3 regions of the Paenibacillus sp. BAC0078 genome follow, and region 3 is predicted to be linked to each of the others. Evidence: riboswitches for the same ligand, from Rfam matches in the RefSeq annotation. Region 3 holds a riboswitch; each other region holds the start of a gene.
The links. Region 3 has a riboswitch for cyclic di-GMP ahead of ACX1DY_RS10560 (S-layer homology domain-containing protein). Riboswitches for the same ligand answer to the same signal wherever they lie in the genome.

Region 1 (2,269 bases), on a different contig from region 3:
GCGTCGGCGTTGCTGTAGGTGTCGGTGTCGGTGCTGGCGACAGTGTCAGTCCCGCTTTGTACTTGTCACGGGTCAATGTATATTTGTCATTCATGAAGCTTTTAATTGTATCGGTACTGTTGTTCTCGTAGAGCATTTTGCCCCAGCTCATCATGTATACCCAGTTTTTCTGGGATAGCTGCAGCTTTGCCGTGCTTGGCATTTGACCATTTTCACCGATGGCAATAGGTTTGCCGTTAGCAAGGCTCAGCAGGCTGTCATGATAAATATTCATAAAATCATTGTCATATATGTCTGCCGCAAGAACGTCTACCTTGTCAGCGCCCGGATAAGTCAGGGCATACGGATCGGCCCAACCATTCGGGGCATTCGGGTTCCATACCCACAGCAGGTTGTTTAATTTATGAACGCCCACAAAGCGGTCATACATAATATTCCACAATTTAGGGAAGTTGTTTTTCTTACCCCACCAGAACCAGTTACCGTTCATTTCATGATAAGGTCTCCAGAGTACTGGAACCCCTGCATCCCGCAAGCTTTTGAGCGAGACCGCTACTTTGTCCAGATCGGCGATCAGGCTGTTGTATTGAGTGGTTCCCGGTGTTACATACTTATCGAAGTCCGCTTGGCTCAAAGTCTTCTGGACGTTGGCCCATTGATACGAAGTGCCGGGCAATTGCTCATGGAAGGTCATAGCGACGATTCCGCCATTTTTATACCAGTTGATCGCGCTGTTCACTACATTCCGGCGCTGCGTGGCTGCAGTGCTCTCCGATTGGCCGCTGATCACGCCCAGCTCATAGCCGTGAAGGGCAGCGTATTGTCCGCTTGTTCCTTTAAGCTTGTTACTGAATTCATCGGGACTCTCCAGGTAGTCATGCTGTCCGGTGATGATGCCTTTTCCTGTAATGGAATAGAGATCGCTAAGCAGCTTGACCGCCCCCGGGGAGGCGTCGGGATTGACCGGAGCTGAAGGACTTGCGGCAGCCTTCGCGGATAAAGGCGCAATCCCTAATGCAGTCATAAACAGGGCAATGGACAAAACAGCACTCAAAAAACGAAAATTACGGTAAGTTGTCATCATTCTTCTTCCTTTCGGTAGCCAGGCTGCCACTCTTTCGAAGGCCCTATAGCTTTGCGTCCCTACCTTTCGATAGGTTTGCCTTTATCGTTTTGAAGGAATAATCCCTCTTACCGTAAGTATCGTCGCGAATAGTTTATAGTTTAGAGTAAAAATGAAATTTTCTTAATAAATGGTTCTTAATACCTGTTTTGGATTTGTAACAATTGGGTAAATAGATTAATTCGCCTATGAAATGAACTGATGCAGGGCGATATCTTCCCAGTCCAGAGTAATGCGAATATTGTCCTCCTCCACCAGCTCCGAGCCGGTCTGGACTTCAATAAACTCCACATCCGTCAGAGCCAGAATCGCATGTTTGGTGCCTTCCGGTATGCGGACTACGTCCCCTGCTTTCACATTATGCTTCTGCTCATTCAGCACAATGCTTGCCTCACCGCTGACGATGGTCCAGATTTCACTGCGCTTGTGGTGGAGCTGATAGCTGATATTTTTACCCTTGGATATGAAAATCCGCTTGGTCAGCACCTCATTGCCCTCATCATATTTCACGTAATCAATGACCTTGTAGTGGCCCCAGCGGCGTTCCTCATACATCGGTCTTTGTTCAAAAGATTTCAGCACTTCCTTAATGCGCGGGCTTTCCGCTTTATGGGTTACCAGGATGCCATCCGGGCTGGCAGCGACAATCAGGTCCTTGGCTCCAATTACAGTAATTGGAATATCAAGCTCATTGATCAGGCTGGTTCCTTCGGAATCGGCGGTCACAAAACCTTTGCCCACATGGTTGCTGCTCATTTCTTCGGTCAGTGTATTCCAGGTGCCCAGGTCCTTCCAGAATCCGGCGTAGGGCTGTACAACAATATTCTCTTCCTTCTCTACCACTTCGTAATCAAAGCTGATGGAAGCCAGCAATTTATACTGCTTCTGCAACTCCTCATAGTTCAGAGGCAACCCTTTCCGCTGCAAAATATCAAGCAGATATCCGAGCCGGAAGGCGAATACGCCGCAGTTCCACAGTGCGCCGCGGCTGATCAGCTCCTCAGCCAGTACACGGTCTGGCTTCTCCTGGAAGTGGCTCACCTGCATATAACCGCTTGCCCCCGCCTGATCGCCGGTAGGAATGATATAGCCGTATTTCTCTGAAGCAAGCTCAGGGACAACGCCCATCAGCGCCAGATTCGCGCC
Region 2 (2,269 bases), on a different contig from region 3:
TGCATTTGCTGACGGACCGTTTTGGCGTACAGGTGCTGATTGCCAAAGTGCTGGTCACCTTCGTGACCGTAATTATCAATTTTTTTGGAAGCCGCAAATGGGTATTCTGAGGTTATCATAACTAACGGAGGTGATTTTCATGCGTAAGTTCTCTTTTTTGCTTATCCTTGCGGGGATTCTTATCATGCTGTATCCAAAAGCGAACGAGTGGTACAACGATTGGGAGCAGCAGAAGCTGCTGGAAGAAGCCGAACAGGCCTATAGTGAAGTTACGCCCGCTCCGCCGTCAGGATCAGACCTGAGCAAGCCGTATGCGGCAGTTACCAAGCTGCTGTCAGAGGAATCATCTGCGAATGAACAGGCAGAAGCAACTGAATCGCCAGCTCCGGACATTCAGGTAGGCGGCAAGATCATCGGAATTATCCAAATTAACAAAATCGACCTGAAGCTGCCTATCCTTGAAGGGGCAACCAAAGCCAATATGAAGCATGCCGCCGCCCATATGAAGGAGACAGCACCGATTGGTGAGGTCGGCAATGCCGCAATTGCAGCCCACAGATCAAGAACAACAGGGAGACTCTTCAACAGATTGAACGAAGTCGAAATTGGCGACACCATTTCCGTTACAACAAGCAGGCAGGATTTCAAATACGTTGTTTATGATATCTCTATCGTGGAGCCTACAGATATTTCGGTGCTAAATGGGCATAACGATGACAAAATACTTACCCTGATTACATGTGATCCATTGGTCAATCCAACCCACCGGCTGATCGTGCATGCTAAGCTAGTTATATAAAAATTCAACTAAAAATAGTGTGAATCTAGTGATTTGGGTCTTGAATATAGAGATAGATATGGTACTATGTAACTATAAAAGCTAAACACGATAACGGCAAACCTATCGAAAGATAGGGACGCAAAGCTAAAGGGCCTTCCCGCTATGGATGGCAGCCAGCTACCGAATGAAGAGGCTTTTTTTGTTTGTTCTTAAGCTAAATCTAGTAACTTCTAGTAGAAGTAAGAACAGATAGAACTTATACGATAACGGCAAACCTATCGAAAGGTAGGGACGCAAAGCTAAAGGGTCTTCCCGTTAAGGATGGCAGCCAGCTACCGAAAGGAGTTTTATCCATGAAGAAATTCTTTTTTACATTATTAACATTGTTTGTAGTTGCTACTTCCGTTCAAGCGGGATCTGTTGAAGCCGCAAGCACGGACACCGGCTGGTTGAATACAGCTCAATTGGATCAGGGTGTTATCTCGGTATCCTATGCCGTCCCTAAGGACAAGCGTGTCAAGCTTATGATCACCAAAGACAACAACAGCTACACTTACAACCTCTATGCCTCCAGACAAACCGAAACGTTCCCGCTGCAGCAAGGCAATGGTTCTTATAAAGTATCTGTACTTGAGAACACCACCGGTAACAAATACAAAGTGATTTCTTCCGAAACCGTAGATCTCAGTCTGAGCAATGCAAATGCCGTATATCTGGGCTCCGTACAGAACGTGAAATGGAGTTCTTCCGATACAACAGTTCTGAAGGCTAAGCAACTAACGCAAGGTCTGACAACTGACGAAGCAAAGGTAAAAGCGATATACAACTATATTGTGTCTAACGTAAAATACGACTACACCTTGGCCTCCAATGTTTCAACGGACTACATCCCTAACAATGACAATACACTCCTCACCAAAAAGGGGATCTGCTACGACTACGCTTCATTGTTTGCTACCATGCTTCGCAGTGAAGGCATTCCAACTAAGCTGGTTATGGGGAACTCAAGCTACGTTACTACCTATCATGCTTGGAACGAAGTCTTCCTTAATGGCAAATGGGTAATTATTGATACGACTGTAGATGCAGGATTGGCGAAGAACAGCCAGACAACAGGATTGATCAAAGATGCAAGCAAATATACTGCAGCTAAGTTCTATTAAGAACAAGCAGTTGTTTTCATAATCTAGCCTAATTCATAGATAACCCGCTTAAATATTAAGTGGGTTATTTTTCTTTGTTTATAGGGGTTGCTTTTTCATAGGGTTATGAGGTATTATGATTAAGCGTTGTTAGAGCGCGGCAAAAGTTAATAAGAAATAGCTGAATAAGTTGTTTCGAAAAAAACTGTTGCGTTTCTGAAATCAATGTGATATATTATAAGAGTTGCTGCTGACGTGAACACCGTCGTGGGCAACGAGCTTGATCTTTGAAAACTGAACAACGAGTGAGTATCGGAAATCACTTCGGTGATTCCAAAATGAGAAT
Region 3 (2,269 bases):
GGGTTCCGCCCGCGCTTCCGATGCTCTGACTGTCTTTGGCTCCCGTTACCACAGGAACCGCCACTTCAGGAGTTGAACCTGGATTCGGGACTGTACCTGGGGATGGCGTCGTGCCTGGACTTGGAGTTGGCGTTGGCGTTGGATTGGTGTCTTTTTTCAAGTCTAACGATTCTATGTAGTCATCCTTCTTGCTGTATAGCAGCTTATCTCCGCTAATTCCGATCAGCTTCGCTCCTGCTTCTATCGCCGGAAGCGATTGTACTGCATATGTAGAAAGGTTTACTTGCTGCAGCGTTGTTTTACCGTCCACTTCGTCTTGAAACACCGCATGCCCCTTAGATATGGACATAAAGGCATATTGTGTTCCTCCGGCCTTCATTTCGGTAAGATCCACTGGCTGAGCTGTCAGGTCCTTGATGTTCAGAAGCACATATTTGCTTTCGGAGGCACCGTTTTTTTGCTTGATCAGCACATGACTGCCATTAAAAACAAACCAGTCCACAAAATTGGCTCCGCCCAGACTAACAAGTGCGCGCGTAACCCCGCTGCTCAAATTCAGCAGACTAAGCCCTCCGTCACGGGCATTTTTGTATACCACATTTCCATCCGCCAGCACCGGGAACCGTCCTTCGCCGAGATCCGCCTCAACGCCGGTAGCCAGGTCGTGGTAGATCATGCTGCCGTAATTTTTGCGTTCATACCAGACCACACCTACACCGTCAGTCGTCGGATTACCGTATTGGCCGGATTGCTTGTTGAGCTTAGTCTTCTTGCCTGTCACAAGATCGGCACTATAAATGTCCCAATTGAGTGAAGATTCCGCTTCGCTTCCTTTGTCCGCCCATACGGCAACCGTGCCATCCACATAAGGCGCATCCTTAGCAGATGAACCCGACGTAAGAACCATACTTGCACCACTGGTCTGATTCAGCGCGTGCACCTGCTTCACTCCGCCACTGTCTGCTTCGAGCCATACCAGCCGTTCTCCCGACACGCTATAGTCCGTCCGGCCCAGATCTGCTGCGGCGGCTGAGGCCTGCATCGTACCACCTATACTAGGCAGCAGCCCTCCAAGCATACTCACCACCGCAACTACGGCCACAACCGTCTGCGAAAACTTCCTTTTCCTACCGAACCTCATTCACTTCTCTCCCCCAGCGATATTTTTAGGCACGCCAAAAAACCAAGTGCCTCGAGCGGCCCGGCTGCCCTAACATCCCTCCTGGATGAAGTAGGCCCGTGGCTTTGCGTCTCCGACTTTCGTACGGATTTGCCTTTGTTTAAAACTCGGTTTTTCTGTCCCTTTATGCTTATGTAAGTATGACTTTTGATGTAGAGGACTTCCTCTATTATCGGAATTTATTCCTGTGAAATTAAGATGTTCTATTTCTTCCTTTTTTAGGGGGATGAAAACAGAGGATCGGATTGATGGTCAAAAAGGATTGACTTTGACGTTGGGTCAATCGGTATAATCGCAGTAAGAGAACAAGTATGGAGGGCTGTTATGAAGTTAATGAAAATTACCGAAGTTACCGAAAAATTTGGCATATCTTCAAGGACACTTCGATATTACGAGCAAGTAGGCTTGCTGCGGAGTGAACGTCCACCACTTGAAAAGTATCGTTTTTATGACAACATAAATATTAACCGGCTACAGCAGATTTTGGTGCTTCGGAAAATGCAGATTCCGATAAAGGATATTTTGCGAATTTATGAGAATCAAGATATGGAAACGCTGGTACAAAGCTTTGTTAAGCGAATTGAGGAAATTGACGACGAAATCAGCACACTCTCCCAACTGAAATCTTATGTTACAGACTTCTTAGATGCTATGAACACTCACGGTATCACGCAGATATCCGCACTGCCCCTGCTTTATGAAAAGGTAGAGGATGAACTGTTCTCCCGACCAAAACATGATTTATCCATGGAAACGCTGAACACGATCTCAGACAAGCTAGCAAAGCCGCTGGATATGGATATTGTGGCATTGTCTCCGATGCTTGCGATTACATCCATAAAAACTGACAACGAACAGTCCGAGATTGATTTGTTTTGGGAGTGGATTTCCGCAAATCAAATCCCATTTGGCAAGCCCGGCAGCCGAACGCTGTTCGAATATCAGTATGGAGGGGACATTGTTTTCATGCAACAGCTTACTGCCCGAACAGAGGACTGTCCGTTTGTGTGCAAGGAATTTGAGGGGGGCTTGTTTGCTGTTTCGTCCGCTTATGCAGATGAGGATTTAGGAGCTTTACAGTATCGAATG

Region 1: linked by a shared signal. The riboswitch ahead of ACX1DY_RS21025 (PA14 domain-containing protein) and the one ahead of ACX1DY_RS10560 (S-layer homology domain-containing protein) in region 3 are both predicted to bind cyclic di-GMP.
Region 2: linked by a shared signal. The riboswitch ahead of ACX1DY_RS28690 (transglutaminase-like domain-containing protein) and the one ahead of ACX1DY_RS10560 (S-layer homology domain-containing protein) in region 3 are both predicted to bind cyclic di-GMP.

The regions. Positions count from the first base shown of each region.
Region 1 covers NZ_JBTLRW010000012.1:68,959-71,227, forward strand. Annotated here, with positions in the region: gene ACX1DY_RS21025 (PA14 domain-containing protein) at 1-1,081, opposite strand, end outside; cyclic di-GMP riboswitch class I at 1,095-1,174, opposite strand; gene ACX1DY_RS21030 (sugar phosphate nucleotidyltransferase) at 1,310-2,269, opposite strand, start outside.
Region 2 covers NZ_JBTLRW010000026.1:70,622-72,890, forward strand. Annotated here, with positions in the region: gene ACX1DY_RS28680 (GtrA family protein) at 1-110, shown strand, start outside; gene ACX1DY_RS28685 (class D sortase) at 140-799, shown strand; cyclic di-GMP riboswitch class I at 885-966, shown strand; cyclic di-GMP riboswitch class I at 1,040-1,121, shown strand; gene ACX1DY_RS28690 (transglutaminase-like domain-containing protein) at 1,135-1,944, shown strand.
Region 3 covers NZ_JBTLRW010000004.1:254,536-256,804, reverse strand. Annotated here, with positions in the region: gene ACX1DY_RS10560 (S-layer homology domain-containing protein) at 1-1,141, opposite strand, end outside; cyclic di-GMP riboswitch class I at 1,193-1,285, opposite strand; gene ACX1DY_RS10555 (MerR family transcriptional regulator) at 1,505-2,269, shown strand, end outside.